Regions from separate parts of the Brevibacillus sp. AG162 genome, predicted to be linked through region 3. Evidence: riboswitches for the same ligand, from Rfam matches in the RefSeq annotation. Region 3 holds a riboswitch; each other region holds the start of a gene.

What was found. Region 3 has a riboswitch for cobalamin ahead of FB479_RS20805 (energy-coupling factor ABC transporter permease). Riboswitches for the same ligand answer to the same signal wherever they lie in the genome.
Region 1: linked by a shared signal. The riboswitch ahead of metE (5-methyltetrahydropteroyltriglutamate--homocysteine S-methyltransferase) and the one ahead of FB479_RS20805 (energy-coupling factor ABC transporter permease) in region 3 are both predicted to bind cobalamin.
Region 2: linked by a shared signal. The riboswitch ahead of cobO (cob(I)yrinic acid a,c-diamide adenosyltransferase) and the one ahead of FB479_RS20805 (energy-coupling factor ABC transporter permease) in region 3 are both predicted to bind cobalamin.

The regions. Positions count from the first base shown of each region.
Region 1 covers NZ_VFNO01000001.1:994,654-1,002,693, reverse strand. The annotation lists gene FB479_RS04725 (non-ribosomal peptide synthetase) at 1-2,674, opposite strand, end outside; gene metE (5-methyltetrahydropteroyltriglutamate--homocysteine S-methyltransferase) at 3,086-5,368, opposite strand; cobalamin riboswitch at 5,514-5,712, opposite strand; gene nrdF (class 1b ribonucleoside-diphosphate reductase subunit beta) at 5,799-6,749, opposite strand; gene nrdE (class 1b ribonucleoside-diphosphate reductase subunit alpha) at 6,805-8,040, opposite strand, start outside.
Region 2 covers NZ_VFNO01000002.1:870,879-878,918, forward strand. The annotation lists gene cobD (threonine-phosphate decarboxylase CobD) at 1-700, opposite strand, end outside; gene cobO (cob(I)yrinic acid a,c-diamide adenosyltransferase) at 697-1,245, opposite strand; gene FB479_RS30445 (hypothetical protein) at 1,273-1,452, opposite strand; cobalamin riboswitch at 1,410-1,625, opposite strand; gene FB479_RS08965 (M15 family metallopeptidase) at 1,809-2,501, shown strand; gene FB479_RS08970 (TerD family protein) at 2,572-4,659, opposite strand; gene FB479_RS08975 (hypothetical protein) at 4,940-5,824, shown strand; gene FB479_RS08980 (peroxiredoxin) at 5,900-6,430, shown strand; gene FB479_RS08985 (FMN-binding glutamate synthase family protein) at 6,612-8,040, opposite strand, start outside.
Region 3 covers NZ_VFNO01000007.1:120,876-128,915, forward strand. The annotation lists gene FB479_RS20775 (PucR family transcriptional regulator) at 1-173, shown strand, start outside; gene ald (alanine dehydrogenase) at 305-1,429, shown strand; gene FB479_RS20785 (Ger(x)C family spore germination protein) at 1,494-2,669, opposite strand; gene FB479_RS20790 (spore germination protein) at 2,666-4,048, opposite strand; gene FB479_RS20795 (GerAB/ArcD/ProY family transporter) at 4,038-5,138, opposite strand; gene FB479_RS20800 (quinone-dependent dihydroorotate dehydrogenase) at 5,290-6,381, shown strand; cobalamin riboswitch at 6,515-6,708, shown strand; gene FB479_RS20805 (energy-coupling factor ABC transporter permease) at 6,858-7,622, shown strand; gene FB479_RS20810 (energy-coupling factor ABC transporter substrate-binding protein) at 7,619-7,903, shown strand; gene cbiQ (cobalt ECF transporter T component CbiQ) at 7,900-8,040, shown strand, end outside.

The DNA of each region.
Region 1 (8,040 bases), on a different contig from region 3:
ACCCGGCAAGTGCCGTCTGCCCAGAAGCGTCTTGGACATCGACGACCACTGCTTCGACAACACCCTCCACAGCGAGCAGTTGATTTTCAACTTCCCCCAGTTCGATGCGATGCCCCTTCACTTTGACCTGGGAGTCCATCCGTCCGAGATACTCCATTACTTCATCCGCACGCCATCTCGCCACGTCACCCGTCTTAAACATACGCCCCGTGCCCCATGGGTCTTGCACAAATCGCTCAACAGTCAACTCAGGGCGGTTCAAGTAACCGAGCGCTACGCCGTCTCCGGCAATGCACAACTCACCTTTTTGCCCAATCGGCACAGGTTCGCCTCTTGGGTCCAGCAGATACAGGCGTGTGTTGAAAATCGGGCGCCCAATTGGCACTGAGCCTTTCCGGCCATCCGCTTGGTCATATCGATGAAACATGCACCCGACCACTGTCTCGGTCGGACCGTATTCGTTGAAGATCGACACTCTTCCATCGAAAATCGACAAGACATCAGCAGCCAACGAAGCTTTTAGGTCTTCTCCCCCAACAATCAATGTGTGTACCGCCGCATCTGGATAACGTTTCTCACGAATTAGCGCCAAGTGGGCAGGTGTCGTCTTGACAACCGTCGCTACTCCTTCACGCAAGAGCAAATCCAAGACGAACTCGTCTTCCTTGGCTGGATAAATAGCGATGGCGCCGCCACAGATCAAAACCGGATAAATTGAGGTGACTGTCAGATCGAAGGCGAGTGACGTGTAAAGAGCCGAAACATCGTCCGGCCCGCGAAGATAGCTTTTCATCGCCCACCACACGTAGTTGACCAGCCCCCTCTCCGTGACGACAACCCCTTTGGGCAGTCCGGTCGAACCTGATGTGTAGATCACATAGGCGGGGGCTTCCGCATTCATACTCGTCTCCAGATCTTCCGGCGAGCCTGCGTCATTCGCCAGCTCATTCACGCGTATTATATCGGTGACAACCTCAGCGCCGGCCGAAAAGGACTCGTCCGCCAACAACAGAGCCGCCCGACTGTCTTTTAATAGAAAGGAGATCCGGTCTGACGGATACGCCGGATCCATCGGTAGGTAAGCAGCGCCCGATTTTAACACTGCAAACAGTGAGATCAGTAGCTCAAACGAATGCCGAAGATGTACGGCTACAATCGATCCCGGCCCTATGCCACGCTCCTTCAGTAGATGTGCCAATCGATTTGAACCCTCATGCAATTCACCGTACGTGAGTGTCTTCCGCCCGAGGATTGCAGCTATTCTATGCGGGGCAGCTTTCGCCTGCTGAACGAACAGTTGATGCACAGGAACGGATGGATAGTCCGTAACGGTGCGATTGCGCCTCACAAGCAACTCCTCTCGTTCCGCCTCTTCAAGGATTGTCAGCCCATCGATTGTGACCTGACCGCCGGACAGTAAAATCTGTTCTGACAGCAATACCATCCGACGTTGCATCCGTTCGATCGCGTCTTCATCATAATCGTCCCTTTTAAAATCAAACTGCAGTTCAATTCGTCCCGAATCCTGCCAATCCTTAATAACGACTTGCAACGAATAGACTTGATACCCGCTATAGAACTCCTCATTCTCTACCGTGACGCCATCCCAACCGCTCACTAGTTTTGTGTTGTAATAGTTTACGCAGACTTGAAACAGTTGATCGACTCCCTGCTTGTTCAGCTCCAACTCCGAGACCAGTAGATCGTACGGATAGCGCTGATGAAAATACGCGTCGCGAAATTCACGGTTCAACCGCTTGAGGAATTCGGAAGCTGCGGCTTCACCGTTGACAGTTGTACGAAAAGGAACTGTGCTGGTGAACATTCCTACCATTCGTTTTTCCTTAGCTCCGGAACGGTTCAATACCGGGCTACCGATGATTAAATCCTGCTGTTGAGTCGTCTTATAGAGATCGAGCAAAACCAACCCGGTGAAATATGTGTTAAGCGAACACTTCGTTTGTTCGACATACTCTCTGATACGCATAGACAACGGTCCGTCCAGCAAATACCGTTTTCGCCTTCCCGACAGGTCATCCGAACTCTTGTGCAGAAATCCCTCCGGCAGCAAGCGGAACTTGTCCAGCCAATAACGACGGTTTTTGGTGCAGCGCGCACTTTCCAAATACTCGCGCTCCCCTTTGATCGTTTCGATATAACTAGGTTCCGGGGTCTGATCGATCTCTTCTTGAGCGAGCAGTTGGAGGTATTGACTGCAGATCTGATCAGTCATGATCTGAATACTCCATCCATCCGCCACCAAATGGTGAAACTTCACAAAATAAGCGTTATGCTGTTCAGTCATTTTAAGCAGAGCAAAACAGTACAGCGGCTGCCCAACAAGCTGGAAAGCTCGTCTGAATTCCGTCTCCGCCCACTTGGCCGCCGCAGCTTGTGGATCATCCTCTTGGCTGAAATCAAGCAACGGTACAGTTTCACGGCGATAGGGAACGACAATCTGAGCAGGTATACCCTCATGCTCGCTGATCCGAACATGCACGCCTTCATGTTTCTCAAGAAACAGATGGATTGCCTCTTCCAACAGCGCCAACTCAACAGGGCCTTTAAGATGTACAATCCCTCCGATGTTGTACATAGGCAGATTGGGATAGATTTTTTCAATGTACCAAATTCGTTTCTGTGGATGAGTAAGCGGTAACACCAGACTTTGCAATATCTTCGCCCCTTCTATTGACCGAAAAAGAAGAGATAATATACCTAAATCTCCTTTTGTTGGAAACCATATAAGAAATAAGTTAAATCATAGCACTTGGAACGTCAATATAATTTTTAATTTTACGAAAATAATTCATCCACAACCTTTTACTACTAAAAACTTCTCTTGCTATCAGCCGTTTTTTATGAGCTCGGTCAAGTAATTAAAATGTAATCCTTCACATCGTTGAGGATCTGGCTCCTCTACAATAACAATCGTACTCTCCCAAGGTGGACTCAAGGAGTCTTAAACCAAACTCAATGAAAAAAGGACTCCCTAAACGAAGTCCCCTACTCAAGTTGCTAATCGTATCACTTATGAAAGTGCTTCTGTCATCATTTGTGCGGCTCCTCCATCGCGTGCACCTTCCTACTGGGCTGTCAAACGACTCCGAATCGCCTTCGTTGCCGCAACCATGTTTCGTAATGACTGAATGGTTTCTTCTCTCCCTCTTGTCTTCAGCCCGCAATCCGGATTAATCCAAAATTGATCTGGTGGAAGTACTTGTACACCTCGTGCTACCATCTCTTCCATTTCTGAGACAGCTGGAATCCGGGGGCTATGGATATCGTATACACCGAGCCCGATGCCTTTGTCATATGTACCTGTTTCGAACACAGACACGAGCTCTCCGTGGCTGCGGGAAGTTTCAATCGAAACCACATCGGCATCGAGTTCGCTGATGACATCCATAAAATCATGGAATTCGCAATAGCACATATGTGTGTGAATTTGGGTGCTCGGCGCAACGGTTGAGGTCGCTAGACGAAACGCTCTGACAGCCCATTCGAGATAAGCTGCCTGTTCTTCCTTTTTGAGCGGAAGTCCTTCGCGCAGTGCTGGTTCATCGACTTGAATCATGAGAATCCCCGCTTCTTCCAAGGCTTCTACTTCTTTTCGCAATGCCAAGGCGATTTGTTCGCACACTTCTTGTCGGGTGACATCGACTCGAGCAAATGACCAATGTAAGATGGTCGCTGGACCTGTTAACATGCCTTTCATTGGTTTGTCGGTCAATGACTTTGCATACACACTTTCTTTGACCGTCATCGGTGCCACAAACTCCACATCTCCGTAAATAATAGGTGGCTTCACGCAGCGCGAGCCATACGACTGCACCCAGCCGTTTTTCGTGAACAAAAAGCCATCGAGCTTTTCGCCAAAATACTCAACCATATCTGTTCGCTCAAACTCGCCATGGACGAGGACATCCAAACCGAGCTCTTCTTGTATCTCGATCCACTCCTTGATTTGCGCCTGAATGAAAGCATCGTATTGCTCCACTGTCCAGTTCCCTTTTTTAAACTGCTGTCGGGCTTGGCGAACCTCCGCCGTCTGCGGGAAGCTTCCGATTGTAGTAGTTGGCAGCAGTGGCAGCTTCCACATATCTTGTTGAATCTCTCGACGTTCGAGATAAGGGACGCTTCTTTCAGGTTTTGCAGCAGCTATTTGACGCAAAGCATTCTTCACTTCTCGACGATTCCTCGCTGGAGATAGTGCCAGCTTGAGCAAATCCGCTTCATTTTGGGAGATCTCTCTCGAAATGACATACTTACCATATTGGAATCCTTGGACTAAGAGCTGTACTTCCCCCAGTTTTTCGTCGGAAAACGCCAATGCTGGCATGACTTCCTCTGGCAAGTCGCTCTCTGCTTCAACCGTTACCGGTACATGCAACAAACTACTGGACGGCTGCAGCCACAGCTTTTCGAGTGGAACTATTTCGGAAATTTCTTTGACCAGCTCCCATTTCTCCTCAATGGACGCACGCCATATGTTTCGACCGTCGATGATTCCCGCCGCGAGAATCTTTTCTGCCGGAAACCCATGTCTTGTCAGATTCGCTAGATTGCGCTTGGCCCCGTGTACAAAATCAAGACCAATTCCTTTTATCGGTAATGAAACCAGCTCCTCATACCAATCCACCGCTTCAAAATAGGTTTGCAGCATGCACTGTAGATGCGGTAGTGCTTGATCGATTTGCGTATAAATCCGTTTGATGATGGCGCGATCATGCGACGAGACATCCCGTACAAATGCTGGCTCATCGATTTGCACCCATTCCACGCCATGCAGCTCCAACTCCCGGAGAACTTCTATGTAAAGCGGAACGAGTTGATCCACGACAGTCTCAAATTCGTTTTTCTCATATCCTTTGGACAATTTGACAAACGTATACGGGCCTACAATGACAGGCTTTCCGATGATACCGAGCTTTTCTTTGGCCTCCAAATATGCCTGGAGAGGCTTGTTCTCCGTTATGGATGGTTGTCGTTCACCGAACTCCGGGACGATATAATGGTAGTTCGTGTTAAACCATTTCGTCATTTCGCTGGCGACAGCTTCCTTCGAACCGCGAGCCATGGCGAAGTATGTAGCGAATGAAACCGGGCCTCCCTCGTATTCATAACGCTTGGGGACCATTCCAAACATCACAGCCATATCCAGCATGTGATCGTAGTACGTAAAGTCACCCACAGGGATCAGATCGACCCCTTTTTCCTGCTGACACAACAGGTTTTGGTGACGGATTTGCTCCATTTGCTGTACCAGGCTTGCCTCATCGATGGTGCCTGCCCAAAATGCTTCCAATACCTTTTTCCACTCGCGGTTCTTCCCGATCCGTGGATATCCCAAATTGCTGCTTTTCATGAGCTTCCTCTCCATTCTTTAATCGATCTTGACTCGAATCCGCCCAATAAAAAAGGCATCTCCAACGATCAAAAAGAACGTTAGAAATGCCAAATAAGCACTGAGATCACAGCATCCTAACACCTCCCTATCTCCCGTAGGTTAAGCAGTGTCGTCGAAACAGGCAGGTCTCCTGACTTTGGGATCATCATCTGCACATGCCTTCCCAATCCGTTTGGATCAGTGGCTATTCAATGTGCCGACTCCCCTCATACAGTGGCGGGACCGTGTCGGAATCTCACCGACTTCCCTTTTCATCCTTGGTCGATCCTGACGACCAAAGAACCTGTTCCCACTCCTATGAAATTGTCATGGTTCTGTGAAGTGCCCCAATAAATTAGCAGGGCAACATACTGTTCATACAGTAACACAGAATCCATTTTTTGTCATATTAAAATATAAAATCATCGTCCGTCAACGGTTCTACGTTCAGTGTGCGGACATAGCCATTTCCTTTTTTCGAGAAGAAGTCATGCTGCTTCGTCTGCGTCCGAATGCCATTCAGCACGATCGGGTTCACTTCTTCCTCTGGGAATAGCGGGTCCAGCCCCAGATTCATCAATGCCTTGTTCGCGTTGTAGCGCACGTAGGCATGAACCTCGTCAGCCAATCCGATTTCCGTATACAACGAAGTCGTATAGGCCTCTTCATTTTCTTGCAGCTCACGCAGAAGGGCATACAGCTCCTCTTTTGCTGCGGTCTGCTCGACCACACTCAGACCTTGATATACTTCTTGGGCGAGAACGCCGACATAGAGTCCGTGGATGCTCTCGTCACGAACAATCAGGTCGATAATTTCCCCGCTGCTTGTCATCTTGCCTTGACCCGCCAAATAGAGCGGATAGAAGAAGCCGCTGTAAAACAGATAGCTTTCCAGGAAGACGGACGCTACCATCGCCATGTACAAGTCTTTCGGTTTCTCAATTTCCTGATAGCGCTTAGAGATGAGGGCCGCTTTCTTTTGCAGATGCGGATTGTTTTCTACCCACGAAAAAATACCGTCAATCTCTTCTGTCGATGCCAGCGTTGTAAAAATACTGCTGTACGATTTGGCATGGATTTGCTCCATCATGCCCATGAAGGCGAGAACCGCTTTTCTTTGCAGTCCATCGACATGCTCCATGATCTTCGGCATCCCTACTCCACCCTGAACCGTATCCAGCAAGGTGAGACCGCCCAATACTTTTTTATACGTATCCCGTTCAGTCGCACTGAGCTCCATCCAGGACATCTTGTCATCTGACAGCGGAATCTCATCATCCGTCCAGAACTGCATGATGTTTTGATTCCAAAACGTCATCGTAAAATCGTCGTCCGGCCTGTTCCAATTGACTGCTTTCATATGGCGTTCCTCTTCTCTTTTTGCTTGATGCTTTTCCTTTAATGAATCTCGTTCCCTAAATTGCGCAGCTAATGCACTCTTCTACAGTCAAATGCTTCGTACGCGTATAGTAGAGTGATTTCAGACCTTTTTTCGCTGCGTAAATGTAATAGCGAGCCAGTTCTCTGGTGGAAATATTGCTGTTCACGTGCAGCACAGTCGAAATTCCTTGGTCGATGTGCTCTTGAATTTCGGCAATCAGATCAATCACTTTGAATTGATCAATGACATACGCCGATTTGTAGTAAAAATAGTTTTCCTGCGACAAGTACGGCATCGGGTAATACGTCGTAGAGTTGGCATACGTTCTCGTTTCGATATGCTCGACGATTGGCATCACGCTGGAAGTCGCATTCTGAATGTAGGAAATGCTCTGTGTCGGCGCAATCGCCAAACGGTACGCATGGTAAACGCCATGCTTTTGCACCTTTTGCTGTAGTTCCGCCCAATCCTCTGGCGTTGGAATGTGCATCCCTTCGAAGAGAAGCTTTGCTTTTTCCGTCCGCGGGCTGTAATCGTTCGTCAAATACTTGTTAAAATAAGTGCCTTTTGCATATTCCGATTGTTCAAAGCCCAAGAAGGTGGCGCCAGTTTTCTTGGCAATTTCCATGCTTTTCTCCAAGGAGTAGAAGTTCATCATCATGAAAAACGTACGAGCGAAATCCTTGGCTTCTTCACTCTCGTAAGCAATTCTGTTCTTTGCCAGATAACCGTTCAGGTTCATCGCACCGAGACCTACTGAGTGCAGCTCACGGTTTGCCTTTTGAACGCCTGGAGCGTTTTCTACACGCGTCATGTCACTCACGGCTGTAATGGCTTCGATGCCTTCGTGGACGGATTCACGGATCATTTTTCGTTCCATCACGTTGACGATATTGAGCGATGCCAGATTGCAGCTAATATCGCGACGGATGATATCCATTTCTCCGTAATTGGTGATCGTCGAAGTCTCCTGCAGCTGGAAGATTTCCGTGCACAGGTTAGACATTTTCACCGAACCAAGGTCTTTCAGCGCATGGTTGTTGTTCGCATTTGTTTTGTTCATGATGTACGGATAACCCGATTCCATTTGAATCATCGCGATTTTGGTCAGCATCTCGCGTGCGCTCATCACGGTCTTTTTCTTGATGCGATCGTTTGCCAAGAGCTCCTCGTACATGTCATCGAGGTCCATATCATCCAGATGCACGCCGTATTCTTTGTACACAGAGTACGGAGCAAACACAGTCAATGGCTTGTTTTCCTCAGCCAG
Region 2 (8,040 bases), on a different contig from region 3:
CATAACCAAGGCGCAATCCCGGGATCGCGTACATTTTCGTCATCGAACGCATCAAAATCACACGGGGAGAGCGCTCCAGCTGCGTCGCCAATGTATACTGCCGCTCTTCGTCCACAAAATCGAGAAAAGCCTCATCCACAATGAGCCACGTATTGGTCTCTTTCGTCCATTCCGCCATTTGGCGCAGCTCATCCGGTTGATACAGGATTCCTGTCGGATTGTTTGGCGACCCGACAAAGACGAGATCAGACTGCGTAAAAAGAGCGTGCAGCTCTTCAGGATCGGGCTTGTACCCGTTCGCTTCCTTCCCGAAGCAGCCAATGACACGAGCGCCATACTGCTCGGAAAGTTGCGCGTATTCCGAAAAGCAAGGATACACCACTCCAACTGTTTGCGGCGAAAGACCGAGAATGGCCAGTGCCATTGCCTCCGCTGCACCATTGGCAGGCAACAACCATTCCTCCGGCACTAGCAGTCGTTTCGCCAGTACACGACGAAACACACGATGCCCAGGGTCTGGGTAATGCGCTACAGCAGCGAGCGAAGTCAGCAGCATCTCACGGACGCTTGCTGGCATTCCCAGCGGATTAATATTGGCACTGTAATCCAGAAACTGCCCGGGCTCTCGACCAAAGCGTTGCGCTGCTGTCAGCAAGTCTCCACCATGACCGTACGTCTCTATTACACCTGCGCTTGTCAAAACTCTACCCCCAGCACAGCTGGAATCCCTTCATCGTAGTAATGCTTGATTGGCTTCATCTCTGTCACCAAATCTGCGATGTCCAAAATCTCCTGCTTTGCTGCCCGTCCCGTAATCACGAGGTGAATATGGCTTGGCCTGTTTTGAATCGCTTTCAACACATCAGTCAATGGCAGCACATCGTCAATCGGAAAGCGGTCAATCGCCAATGCATTATTCAGCTCATCCAGAATGACGACATCGTACGCTCCGGAAGAGAGCTTTTCGCTCGCAAACGCCCAAGCTTCTTTCAATGCCAGACGATGCTCCTCCGGTGTCTTCGTCCATGTGAAGCCGACACCCTTTTGCACAATTTCGATGCCCAATTTATCAAAAATAATCTTTTCTCCGTACGTACGCTCCGGCGACTTGATGAATTGAACCATCAGCACCTTTTTCCCGCGCCCTGTCGCCCGCACAGCCAACCCGACGGCTGCCGTCGTTTTTCCTTTGCCGTCTCCTGTGTAAACGAGGGTCAAGCCCCGCTTCTTATCGTTTTTCTCCATCGTGACCACCTCAAAAAGTGATGTATTTTACTCCGCTGTTTCCTCCAAATACTTTCCGAAGCCAATAAAAAAGCGCTCTGTTTCCCCAGAACGTAAGGAAAAACAAAGCGCGGATAGCTGAAAAGCCACAATCCTCACCTCTTCCTTTGACCCGAAGGAAATCAGTGTAAACATAAAAACAGGCAGGTCTCCTGGCTCGAGGATCATCGCTCTTCTTCTCCTTCCCGCTCCCGGATGGGCAGTGGATGGCATGATGCCTTGAAGAACAGCTACTCTCTTACAGTGGCGGGACCGCGTTGGCTTTTCACCAAACTTCCCTTTTAACCTTGCTCCTGCGAATCGGTTTCGCAAAAACAAGGACCTGTTTCTCTTCCATATGTAAATGTCATTCGTTTCGTTGACAAGCACTTGCTTTAATAATAGCAAAAGCTACCGAGGATTCAAGCAAAAGCTGCCGATTCGTCGCAGGTGTCTATTGGCAGAAAATTTAAGATAATGACCGTTTACTTACTTGACGTTTTTCGTTACCCTATTGGCAAAACACTCGAAAGTGGTGTGCAGTCATGCTATTTCCGCCAATTCCAAAAATAACAGACATGGTCCTGCCCAGCCCACTCCCCATCAAGGAATGCGGCGAACCGATGATCCCACTCTCTTCCCTTTCTGCCCAAATCACGGTCTATCCAGCCTACTACCACGAGGGCTATGCCGGAACACAGCCAGAAGCTTTTTTGCGAGAAGGGGCAGCACGCAAGCTCGCCATGGCAGCCGCGCAACTGCCTGTTGGCTACAAGCTCGTCGTGTTGGACGGCTGGCGCTCGTTCGAAGTACAAGCCTCGTTGTATGAACGTTTTCGTGAAGCCTTGCTTTTACAAGGCTGGCAGGAAGGACCCGCTCTCACGGAAGAATTGAGCAAATTCGTCGCTTATCCAACAACAGACCTCTCCAAACCGTCCCCTCACCTATCCGGTGGCGCAGTCGATCTGACTATCGCAGGACCTGATGGATGGCTGGAGATGGGGACAGCCTTCGATGATTTCAGTGAAAGGGCTTCGACTCGCCATTATGAAGAACTCGTACAGCCTACACAAAAAGACATCGAGATTCGAGACAATCGCCGACTGCTCTATCATTTGATGAGCGATGCCGGATTCGTCAACTATCCGAAAGAATGGTGGCATTTCGAATACGGAACGCGCACCTGGGGACAAAAAACGCAGCAAGAGCCCATCTATGGCGGGGTTTTGTCGATGTAAGAAATAAGATTCAAGAAAAAGACCGTCAGCGCATACTGCCTGACGGTCTTGCTTATTCCTTATAAATCAATCACTGCATAAAATCCGCCATGATGATCTCCGTATCAAACGGCGTAATTCCCTCTTCCAAGGAAAATACCGTATCTGCCTCTTCAGCTTGATCAGTCAGGGTCCCTCTCGCCTGTGCATGAAGCATGAACAACTCATGCAGGGTAGGCTTCACCAACGAGGTGAGCGCTCTTCCCATCAGCTCCACCCCTCCGGCATTGGACTCCACATTGTTGGCAAAACGCGGATCGGAATTCAGGGCGATATCCGTCCAAATCACTTTTCTCTCCACGAGATCCAGAATGACCGGGATACAAATCCGCGTGTTTGCGGCGAGATCAATCTTGTCCTGTACCGTCTGCGGCTCGAAAATTTCTCCTGTCTGTGGCGCCGAACGAATCATCCAGCCTGCGTAGCATTCAGGCAAATCGCAATAAGGCTGACTCGTAAACGAATACAGGTTCATGACGACATATCGACCGCCATAGCGGATGACAGATTCCATGTCGATGTCGATGAATTCGCACGCGCCTTTGGGCGCCTCCACAATATCCCCGCTGTGGCACGCTTGATACTTGTCGGAACGCAGATTGGTATAGGATATATGCTCCATGTATCTCCAGTCTTCGTTATAGAGCACGGCAGACAAATCGATATCGACTCTGCCTGTAGGGACATCGTTGACAATCCCTTCTCTCCACCACAGGAAAAAGCGAATCGTTCCTCCATCCGGGATCGTTAGCCGGGAGCCGCGTGCAATCGTACGCAGTGCTTTGCTGGCAGATCGCATCGAAAACGGAACGAGATGCTCCTGCAGCCGCGGGTCGATATAGACGTTGCCCAGCGCCGGCAATTGGGCAAAACGGTTCAACAACGATGTCCGGCAAATATCCGCTGCCTTCTGTCTGATGTCCTCTGGAAGCCCTGGCACTCGGTTTTCGATTGCCTGTACTTTCGCCACTTGCCCTTTCGGAAAAAAGGTCCGCCATTCCCCGTAGCTATCCCGTTTGTCGAAGTGATTCATGACTTGCAGAAGAACTGGAGTCGATACACCACCCGCAATTTTCTCGAAGGCTGAAAGAACTGGATTCCCCTGCTCCGTCAAACGCAATAAATGATCCAGACGTCGGGCAAATTCCCCTGGACGCTGTTCGAGCAGCTTGATCGCTGTATTCACATCCGCACGGACCAGCGCCTGCTCTACTTGGCTATTGAACGTCTCGACCTTGTGATTGTTGCGCAAAATATCGAATGCTTCTGCCGCTTTCGGATAGCGATCCTTATATTCAAACGGATGCAAGATTTCCCCGAGACGAATCCATCTGTTTTTGTAACGATTCATGTCTTCTACGATATTCGAGCTGGCTTCCAGCAGGCTAAGGAGCAGCCTTCTCTCCCCGCGTTTGAACTTGCGAAATTTTGCAGGCTCTGCCAAGCTCACATCCCCGTCAGACAGCGCCACTGCCAGACGCAACACATCTGTCGCGGTCTTGCAATAGTGGGCAAAAAAAGCAGCAGGAAGCTTGTCATACTTCAGCAACAGGCTCGCAGCAATCGCCACGTTTTCCTTTTGGGGAATCTCCGCTGGCAGAGCTTCTGCGATTCCTTCATAGGCCTGAATCAAGCCCTCCAAGTCTTCCCTGTCAGTAGCAGAGAGCGAGCTATTGGAGCGCAGCAAGTTCATTCCTATCTGAATCAGCTCTTCGTCTGTGCCCAAATGAATCAGCTTCAGGCGAGATTCTCTCAGCAGAGGCAACCGTTTTTTCACTTCGTGCACAGGAAGGTTCCACGTCAAATAATGAATGATCGCATTTACAAACAGCTCACCCTCGCTAGCCTCCATGACTTGCTTAGGAAAATTCGGATACATCGGCTTGTACTGGCGGGATGACCCGATCTTTACCTTGAGTACAGCTATTACATCCGAATAGAGCGCGAAAAACTCTCCTTCCGACAGCGTCCGGATTCTTTCTAGCAATTCCAGTGAAAAGGTATAGCCTAAGCTCTCAATATTGCGCAAAGCCGCAGCTAAATAAGAGGTAGGCAGTTCATGCTGCCCCTGATGTACGATGATTTTATTTTTCCGGCGAAGGTAGATTTGATTTTTCATTGGCATCACGAAAAAAATCAGGAAAGCAGTACCCCTAATGGTGAACCAAACCTTTAGCTCAGAAGGAAGGTGTACAATAGCCTGATTTTTTATTCCTTTTTGTCATTTTTATACAGTTTACTTCAATTTTTCCTGATGGTAAAGCTCTCCCTCAGGAACGAGAACAAATCCGTCCCTGGTCCTAATTCGATTTCATTCCGCTGCCCGTTATTCCGTATTCTCCATCCCTGTAAAGTGAATAGCAGAGTACCAAAACTTTACAGGAGGGAGAACTCGATTCATGAATCAATCTGTTATGGAAAGTCATACAGCACCCCCTTTCTTTCAAGGGGAGAAATGGTTAGTGTATACCGGCATGCTCGGCTTCTTATTGGCTGCCATTTGTGCAATCTGGGTCATGCTGCACGGAGGACCCGTCGCTCCAAATGGCGATGTCTCGAAAGCGTTTTCCTTTAATGCCGCACTCGGAATATTTTTATTGTCGACAGCCGCAATCATTCCGTTATCTGCCCTGGGCACGCGAAGTAGAGCTTTCTTTCGCTGGTCTTATATCTTGCTTGCTTTATACTCTTACGGAGCGGAAACCGTACAAAACTTCCGCGGCGTGGACCCGAGGTTCGTCAAAAATGGCACACCCTTCGACGTCGCTGTCGGTTCCATTTTTACTTTTGTGGCTCTTCTCTTGGTCCTCTTCTATGTATTCATTGCCATTCAGTTTTTCCGCAGAAAAGCTTATTCCCTACACCCAGAGCTGGCAGTTGGCATCCGCTATGCAATGATTGCGATTATGCTCTCGTTTGCGGCAGGCCTCTGGATTTCATTCAATGATGGTCGAGTGGTCGGGCAGCAGGGGAATATCATTTGGCTCCACGGTATTGGTTTTCATGCTCTGCAAGCAGTTCCTTTTGTCGCTTGGTTAGCTGAACGTAAAAAACACGTGTCCACTGGCCGTACGGGATTCATCCATCTCACAGGTATCGCCTACTTGCTCGGTTTAGCTGCAATCGGCTGGCAAACTTATCTCGGTCGTGCTGTTATGGAGATGTCCGTATTGCCGATTCTCGCCGCCTGTTGTTTCTTGGTTGCCTTCATTCCAATCGTTTACTTCCTTCTACAAAAGAACGATGCAAAAAAGCTCCACAACACTTCTGATATTCCGAACTAATTGATTCTCCTTATCATTCGTGATACTTTGTTACCAGTACCTGACATACGGTATCAGAAACGAGGAGATTGATCTATGACAGCGCGTATTGGACTTCCTGCACCTGATTTTACGATGGACACCGTTACGTTTGACAACGGATTTCCCTTGTCAAAGAGCTTGGTAGACTATCGTGGAAAATGGCTTCTTTTGTTCTTTTACCCGTTTGACTTTTCGAAAGTATGCCCGACGGAAATCCTCAGCCTCAACCGCCGGATCAAGGAGTTCGCGGATTTGAATGTCGAGGTGCTTGGCATTAGCGGCGACAGCATACATACACACAAAGCATGGATGAGATCGGGTGAAGGCATCGGTCCACTCTCATTCCCGCTCGCTTCCGATTACAGCAAAGAAGCGACCCTTGCATACGGTGTACTGGACGAAGCAACCAAAGCCCCGCTGCGCGGCAGCTTCATCATCGATCCAGAAGGCATCCTGCAATACGCAGTCATCTCCAACTCCAAGGTTGGCAGAAGCGTAGATGAGACGCTCCGTGTGATCGAAGCTCTGCAATCAGGCGGATTGTGCCCTATGGACTGGAAGCCTGGGCAAAACACGATATCCTAATCGATCAACATAAACAAAGGCCGCATGATCGCTTGCACAGGATCATACGGCCTTCTTTCATTTTAGAATAGGCATAAAAAAATCAGGAAAGCAGTACCCCTAATATCCAGTAATTGTAGAAGGAAGGTGTACTATAGCCTGATTCATCCACCATACCATTATTTATCTTATTTGTAAATACTCATCTGGACACGACCGGGTACGGAAACAAGTCCACCACACGCATGGTCTCCCCGCTTTCGTTGGTAAACACGACATGCTCTCTTCGAAGCTCAGTCGGACTCTCCAAGCCACATGCTGCCGCCAGCGAGAACAAGCCTTCCCTCAACTGCAAAATATAGTTCATGACTCGCCACTGCTTTTCTGCCGGAACTAACGCCTCCTGATACTTGGAATCCGTCGTAGTGACTCCTGTCGGACATTTGCCCGTATGACATTGCATCGCCATGATACAGCCAGTTGCAATCATGAAGCCGCGCGCGGAGTTGACGCAATCCGCTCCCAATGCCATGGCGATCGCTACTTTGTCAGGGGTAACGAGCTTGCCAGCAGCAAAAATCTTGATGCGGTCCCGTACGCCGAATTTCCTCATCGTATCATCGAGAATGATCAGCGCGGCGAAAAGGGGCAAGCCCATGCCGTCAGCCATTGCCTTAAACATTGCGCCTGAACCGCCCTCAGAGCCGTCAACCGTAATGAAATCCGGGTAAATGGACAACTCCAGCATTTTCTCAAAAAAATGCTCCAACCGCTTTGGATCGCCGACGACGATTTTTACTCCCACCGGCTTGCCTCCCGCCTCCTGCAAACTGCCGATGAAACGCAATGCTTCATCCGGATTTGTAAGGAATTCGAAGCGGTTCGGTGAATTGACCGTTTGTCCTACAGGTACCAGCCTTGCTGCCGCGACTTTTTCCGTGACCTTGGAGCCTTCGAGGTGCCCACCGCGTATTTTGGCCCCTTGATGAAATTTCAGTTCGAACGCTTTGATGTTCGGGATGCTTGCCTTTTTTTTGTATTCTTCGATCGAAAACTTGCCCTTGTCATCACGGAAGCCAAACATCCCCGGCCCGATTTGCGAAATGATATCCGCACCCGTGGAGAGATGCACTTCTGCGACGCCACCCTCTCCCGTATTGATCCAAGAACCGCCTGCCATACGTGCCCCATACCCAGTGGACATGATATAGTTCTCTCCCACTGCTCCAAAGGAGGTAGCTGAAGCACCGAACATCCCTTTTAGCCGCCAGGGCTCCCTTCTGTTTTCGCCCACGATAATGACATCCTCGTCATGCAGCAGCCACGGCTTAACCTCTTGTTCCTCGATAAACTTTTCTCTTCTTGTAAACAGTCCCTCATGGGTAATCTCATATTTTTTGCCAGGGACGACTTTCTCGTTATCTACCCGCAGCTCACTCGTCAGCTTCGGGAACATCGCATTGGACAAATAGAAGCCGGGCTTCTCGTAATCGCGTTTCCCTCCGAACGAGATCAGATCCGTCCGGTATTTTGCCGCATACATGAGGCCCACGAAGTCAGCTCTGGAGAACGGCCTCCCGTCTGTATCATCGTCAAACCAATACTGACGAAGCTCAGGCCCGAGCTTTTCC
Region 3 (8,040 bases):
ATGCCGCTGGCAAGGTCAACAAGACAGCAGAGAGCCTGCATATCCACATCAATACGTTGAGCTACCGACTGAGACGAATTGAGGAGATCATGCGTGTCGACCTCGACAATATGAACCAGCGGGCTGCCTTATATTTAGAGTTGAAAATAGCCAAATTAGATGGGGAACAGTAGTTTGTTTGTGAATTTTCACAAATGAAAAGACGCTAAAATTAAAGGAATCTCCAAGGAGTATGCCCGAAGATACGCTGTACAATAATAGTAACCGCAAAGAAATTGGCGTTTCCAAGGAGGACATACTTATCATGATCGTTGGAATTCCAAAAGAAATTAAAAATAATGAGAACCGCGTAGCCATTACCCCAGCAGGTGTAGCTGCTTTGGTACAAAACGGACATTCAGTTCGTGTAGAAACAAGTGCAGGGCAAGGCAGTGGTTTTACGAATGAAGATTACAAGGCAGTAGGCGCTGAGATCGTAGAAACAGCAGCAGAGGCATGGGCATCTGACATGGTAATGAAAGTAAAAGAACCACTCCCTGCTGAATACGGATATTTCCGCGAGGGTCTGATTCTGTTCACTTATTTGCATCTCGCACCAGAGCCTGAATTGACTCGTGAATTGATCGATAAAAAAGTGATTGCAATCGCTTACGAAACCATCCAGCTCGACAATGGAGCTCTGCCTCTGCTGATGCCGATGTCTGAAGTAGCAGGCCGCATGTCCGTTCAAATCGGCGCACAATTCTTGGAAAAGCAATACGGTGGAAAAGGCGTTCTACTCGGTGGCGTACCAGGCGTACCAAAAGGCGAGGTAGTCGTAATCGGCGGCGGGATCGTAGGAACAAACGCAGCGAAAATGGCGCTTGGACTGGGTGCAAATGTAACGATTATCGATGTAAACGCAGACCGTCTGCGCCAACTGGATGACTTGTTCCAAGGCCGCGTTCAAACGCTGATGTCCAATTCCTTCAACATCGCAAACGCTGTGAAAAAAGCAGATTTGCTGGTAGGCGCTGTACTCATTCCAGGTGCTCGTGCTCCACGTCTGGTAACAGAAGACATGGTAAAAGAGATGTCACCTGGTTCTGTGATCGTAGACGTAGCGATTGACCAAGGCGGATCGATTGAAACCGTTGACCGCATCACGACGCATGACAAGCCAACCTATGAGAAGCACGGTGTGATTCACTACGCTGTAGCCAACATGCCTGGTGCAGTCGCTCGTACATCTACATTGGCCCTGACCAACGTAACCGTTCCTTACGCGGTACAATTGGCGAACAAAGGCTACGCACAAGCGATTCGTGACAACAAAGCATTGGCAAAAGGCGTAAACGTCATCGACGGCAAAGTAGCTTACAAGGCTGTAGCTGATGCTCATAACTTGCCGTATGCTTCTATCGAAGAAGTTTTGCTGGTGAAAAACTAGGTTGATCTTATAAGCATAGAGAAGAAACTGCTTGCCCGAGCTTGAGGCAAGCAGTTTTTTCATTTTATTCGGGCTTAAGCGGGTCAGGGTATTTGAGTGCATCCATCTTCATTTTTCCGGAATCACTCAAGTACATATTTACTTGGATTTGGATAAGCGAATCCGGTGTGAGCTTATTGCGCTTGCGCATTTCGTATTTTCGCCATGCCTGGTAGTCTTTTTTAAACAGACTTTCCTCCAAGCTATACAGATCAGCTCCTGCTTTGACTCCTTTTAGAAACGTCCCGCGAATTTGCTCGGCTACCTGCTCTTCGGAGTTTTTTCGAATGAAAGCAGGCGTAACCGTACTCATCAGTTCACGAATAAATCCCTTGAGATGGACATTTACCTGAAAACGAGGATGCTCTTCTGTGGTAATCGGAACGATATCCAATTGAACGTGCTCGATGCGCATCGTCGCTTTGGGGGTTTTGTTCTGTCTGATAATGAGTCCAGCAAATCTCGTGTCTGGATTCATCCACCGAAGCCCCATTAAATCCCTACTTGGGAAGTAACCCTTCCAATGCCCCCGATGGATGGCGTGGACTCCATCAATGGAGAGACGAGAAATAAATTGGTTATGTTCTTTCCATGAACGCTGGTTAAGCGTGAGATTTGGCAATAATAAGGTGTTCGACGGCTCCCAAAAAATCGAGATAAATCGATAAAATTGCAGCGGCTCAATAAAAGAACGCTGCTGGTAAACATCCCATGGCTGATGCAGGAGAGAGGTCAACGGTGAAAACCCGACTAAAGAGTGGGTACTTAACACTTTGTCAATCGGCTCCCGTGTCGCAAACACCCATTTTGTATAACGAATCAGACCGTATCGGTTCATAATATCGTGGGTAGTGATAACGCCCTTTTCCAAGAGGCGTTCATGAAAGATGAGTGACGATACAAAGCCGAGAAATATAGGTATCTGTGAATTTTTTTGCAGGTTGTCGAATGCAGACTGAAGTGTTTCCCCTTTTCCGATCGAAATGGTCGCAGGTGGAGACTGAATCGTAGTGGATGACTCCTGCTTTGCGACCGTAGACAGATCAGTGGACTGTGCGTATAAAACATACTGATTGTTGACGAAATCAATGCCTATCGCAGATAAATAGCGAAGGTCCTGAATCGATTTCTGGTCCCAGCAGCCGCCAAGAAGAGTTGATGCCAACAGCAGCAAAGCAATAGCAATGCGCATACCCTTCATTTGTTATCGCCACCCTTAGCAAATCTCGTCCGAAGAAAACTGGTCATAGACTTGAACATGACAATGAACAGTGTGGACACAGAGTTGGAAGAACCCATTAAAATATATGATCTGCCAAATGAGGTCAGGGTGGACAAATAGTACACAATGGCAATCATTGCGAGGACAAAGCCGTACATGCCGATGGTCGCAGAAAGGAAAAAAACGGCAAAACGAGCCACGGTAACGGCTCCGCTTAATGCCTGATTGACCAGTGTGAAGGAGGCGACGACGGTAAGGGAGCCGATAAACAGCATCGAGGGCGATGTCAGCCCAGCACGAATGGAAGCATCGCCGATAATCAGTGCGCCGACCAGTGCCAGTGTTTGCCCGACGTTTTTGGGCAGACGGGCACCTGCCTCGCGAAGAAACTCAAAAATAAACAGGATGATAAATAGCTCCATCGGCGCGGAAAACGGCAGCCCTTTTCTGCCTTGTGTAACGGTAGCGAGTAATTGAAAAGGAAATTGCTCTACATTATAGGCGGTCAGCGCAATCCAGAAGCCAGGCAGAAAGATCGCGATCCAAAATCCCCCCAGGCGCAGCATGCGTTCCAGCCATACATAGGTAACAGGATATTGATCGTCTTCAGGAGATTTGATCAGTTCCAGCAAGGTTACAGGTGCCACGATGCCCAAGGGCGAACCGTCTACCAACACGATGACCTTGCCTTGCAGCAGCATGTAAATCGCAAAATCAGGACGTCCCGTATAATCAACCAATGGAAACAGCGAACGAGTGTTGTCGCTCAGCATTTTTTCCAGAATGGCGCTGTTCACAATTTTTTTTGATGCACATTTGTGTAGCCTCTCGCGCATCATCTCTACCAGATCTACAGATACCCCGTCTGTTATATACAGCATTCCGACTCTTGTTCGCGAGCGCGTTCCGAGAATAAAAGGCTCATAGGCCAGGGTAATCGTTCGCATACGCTTGCGAATAAGAGCCACGTTCGTGGAAAGATCCTCGACGAAGCCGTCCCGGGGACCTTTGATCGAAATCTCTGTATTGGCTTCTTCCGTGCTGCGTTCTGGCCGATTGGCGATGTCCCAGGCAAACGGAGGAGTGTCACCAATGAAAATCAGCAAATCTCCAGCAAAAAGTCGCTCAATCCACAGCTCTGGATTCGTGAAGAGAGGGGTGAGGGGCAGGGAGCGCAAATCACCCTCAGCCAGGAAACGCTCAAGCTGTGGCAATGCCGTATCTTGTAAGTGACGAACGTCTGCAAGTCCTTCGCAATAAAGCATCAACACAGGCTGGTCTTCAGATGTGACCGTACGCATAAAAACGACGTCCGCACAATGCGCGAATTTTGCTCGCAGTTCCTCTTCAAGGGTCATGGCCAATTCCCTCCTGTTTGGATGGTTTGCGCAGGGAAATCAGGATGAGTGCGAGTGAGACAATGATCATAATGACGAAGTAAAGCGGATAGTATACGTGCGTCAGGAAGGAAACAAACTGCATGTCACTATACGGGAGGCTGGTAAAGGCGATCATGCTCCCCCCGAGAAACAGGATCGTGTATTTGCGTTGTTTTCTGGTACGGATCGTGAGTAATTCTCCCAGGAGCAGCAAGCAGATGGTAATTCGAATAAAAGCGCCAGAGAGCCACTGGAAAATCGAGAAGAACTCCATATTTTCGATGTCTTTTCCGATGGTGAGGAGCCGCCATTGTTCAAATGCAGGAAAACGTTGACGCGCAGACTCGACAGGTCCGAATTCTGCAATCGCCCCCGTCAACGGACTGAGTGTCAACAGAAGCGTAATGCCGAGCATAACGAAATAGTGTACGAGGCGGAGTGGCTTGCGTACGTGATGCTGTAGCAATAGCAGCAGAAACAGCTCGGTAATACCGCCGCCAACGTAGAGTATCCCAAGCAGCAGAGGACGAATACCGTTCTGGAAAAGCGGCAGTAAAAGACTATAATCCTTTTTGGGAATATTGCCAAAAGCGACGAAAAATCCGAGCAACACGACGATAGGCAGAAGGATTCCTGCTGTGATTCCTATAGAAGTCATTCCCCCGATAGCTGCGAGCACACATAATCCCATCAAGGCGAATGCGGTCACCCACTCGGGTGTTCGAGGCAGGTAGTTGACCGTAGTCCATGTCTGGGTATCGATTAGATTGGTTAACGCCATCAGGTACAGGCAGATCATGATCGGAGCGAGCAAGAGATGGCTGACAATATTTCCTGTTCGCTGCTGAAGCCATTCAGACAATGCTTGTTGCTTTATTCTTCGATTGATCACAAACAAAAGATACACCCACAAGGAAAAAGGAATACCTGCAAGCAACACGCTTAACCAAGCATCTCTGCCTGCTTTGCTCAATAAGAGGGGGATGACGGTTACGTGGTTCGTAATGCCGATCGTCAGCATCATCACCATAATGGCTTGACCAATCCCGATTTTTCCGTCCACTTTCATGAAAGACTTGTCCCCCTGTGCGTGGTGGTGCTGTTAGGATTTGCCTTCTTGCTTGGAAATATGTATCAGGTATAAAGGTTACATCCTCCCGAGAAAGTATGGTATTCTACTATGAGGTAAAAAGGTAGAAACGGAGTAAGGAGTGCAGCCGATGTATCAGCTCATAAGAAAATATCTGTTCCAGCAAGATGCGGAAGAGATTCATGAAAAGACAATTGGTGCCTTAAGGCTGGTGGAGGATTCTGCTCCAGGCAAAAGCATCCTGAAGATGATCTATCAGGTAAAAGACCAGCGGTTGGAGAATAAGCTATGGGGAATGACGTTTCCGAATCCAGTCGGACTTGCAGCCGGCTTTGATAAAAATGCAGAAGTCTATCATGCATTGGGTGCCCTTGGTTTTGGGTTTGTGGAAATTGGGACGTTGACGCCGCAGGGACAGCCAGGCAATCCGAAGCCGCGTTTGTTCCGATTGCCGGAACATCAGGCTGTCATTAACCGGATGGGCTTCAACAATCACGGTGCGTATCTGGCTTCCCAGCATTTGGTCGATTACGCATACTCAGATGTTCCGATTGGGATTAACATTGGGAAAAACAAAGTAACGCCGAATGAAGAAGCGGCCATCGACTATAGCAAATGTATGGACATGCTCTATGCATACGGTCACTATTTCGTCATTAACATCAGTTCTCCGAATACCCCGAATCTGCGTGACTTGCAGGAAACAGAGAGCTTGCGTCATTTGGTGCGTGCAGTAAGGGAAAAGGCAACTGAAATGGAAGCGCGTTCCATCAAGAAAAAACCGATTCTGCTGAAGGTAGCGCCAGACATGTCGGATGAGCACATGCGCGATGTTGTTCACGCTGCTGTAGAAGAAGGAATTGCCGGAATTATCGCTACCAATACGACACTGTCACGCGAGGCGGTTTCCGGACATCGATTTGCCGAGGAAGCAGGAGGCTTGAGCGGAAGACCTCTTACGGAGCGTTCCACTGCTTGGGTGAAGGAGATTTATCAAGAAGTAGGAGACAAGGTGCCAATTATTGGTGTTGGCGGCATTTATAGCGGTGAAGACGCCTACGCGAAAATCCGAGCAGGAGCCAGTCTCGTTCAGGTGTATACGGGGATGATTTATCAGGGCCCAGGTATCGCCAAGCAAATCAACAAAAAACTGCTCAAGCTCATGCAACGCGATGGTTTTAAACATATTAGTGAAGTAATTGGCGTAGACGCAAAAGAATAGATAGAACAAGTACGCATAGATCGATGGCTCCGTTTGTAGTGGGGCATCGGTTTATGCGTTTTTGCTTATATTCTTCCGATTTATGTAGTGATTCGGTATAATGATGTGGGACAAACATGAATTGTCTGTCAATTGCATATTGTCGGCGTTAGGTGCCTTTATGTGACGCATAAAGGGTAACAGGGAATCGGGTGAAAGTCCCGAGCGGTCCCGCCACTGTAACCAGGGAGCTCTCTTTGATAAGGATACCACTCATTTTCGTATGGGGAAGGACAAAGAGCGCATGGATCTGGAAGCCAGGAGACCTACCTAGTAGCCACACCCACAAAACCTTCGCGGAAAGGAGCGGTGAATACGAGGCAATGAGGCTGTATAATCAGTCTGTTGTTTTGTGTGCACATCTCGTCCATTGATGGATGGGATTTTTTTGTTTGTTAGGAAAAGAACGAACGAAAGCCAGTTAAGGAGGAATGAACATGAATCGATCTCGTCTCGTAACTACTTGTCTGATGATCGCGGGCTTTGTCCTGTATTTTCTGCTCAATGAACCAGAGACAGGACACGCGATGCACATCATGGAAGGGTATTTGCCATTATCCTGGGCCTTGTTTTGGTGGGCTGTCTTCTTGCCATTTTTTATTCTTGGGATTCGTTCGATTAACAAGATTGTAAAAGAACATCCCGAAATGAAGCTCCTTATTGGTGTTGCAGGAGCGTTTGCCTTTGTTTTATCTGCACTGAAAATCCCTTCGGTTACAGGCAGCAGCTCTCACCCGACTGGAACGGGCCTTGGCGCCATTATGTTTGGACCTTTTGCGATGTCTGTGTTAGGGAGCATGGTGCTCTTGTTTCAAGCCTTACTTTTAGCACATGGAGGTTTGACTACGCTAGGGGCAAATGCTGTATCCATGGCAGTAGTAGGACCACTTGTGGCATACGGAATCTATCAGATGATCATGAAAGTGGGCGGAAGCCAGCGTCTGGCTGTTTTTGCAGCGGCTGCCTTGGCTGATCTTGCTACCTATGTGGTGACTTCGATTCAACTGGCACTCGCATTTCCAGCTGAATCTGGTGGAGTGTTGGCCTCGTTTGCCAAATTCGCAGGAATTTTTGCATTCACGCAAGTACCGCTCGCAATCAGTGAAGGTCTGTTGACCGTTCTTGTTTGGAACTGGTTGTTATCTTACAACGCAAAAGAGCTTACACAGCTTCGTTTGCTCAAACGGGAGGAATCGCTGTGAAAAAAGGATGGAACTGGCTTTTACTCTTGGGGGTAATCGTACTGGCGATTGTCCCGCTGTTGCTGGTGCAGGATTCGGAATTTGGCGGCGCAGACGGCGTGGCAGAGGAAGCGATCAAGGAGATCGCTCCGAGCTACGAACCGTGGTTCCAGCCGCTGATAGAACCGCCAGGGGGAGAGACGGAGAGTCTATTGTTTGCGGTGCAGGCGGCGTTGGGAGCGGGAGTGATCGGCTACGCCGTGGGCTTGTACAAAGGTCGGTTGGATAAGCGGAAAAAATGAACGGGCTGCAGCTTGATTCTCTCTCTTATCAAAACAGGCTGAAATGTCTGCCGCCAGCTCATAAGCTATTGCTGGCGAGTGCATTGTTACTGCTCGTCTTGGTGGGACATGTATGGATGCAGATGGCCGTTGTTGTC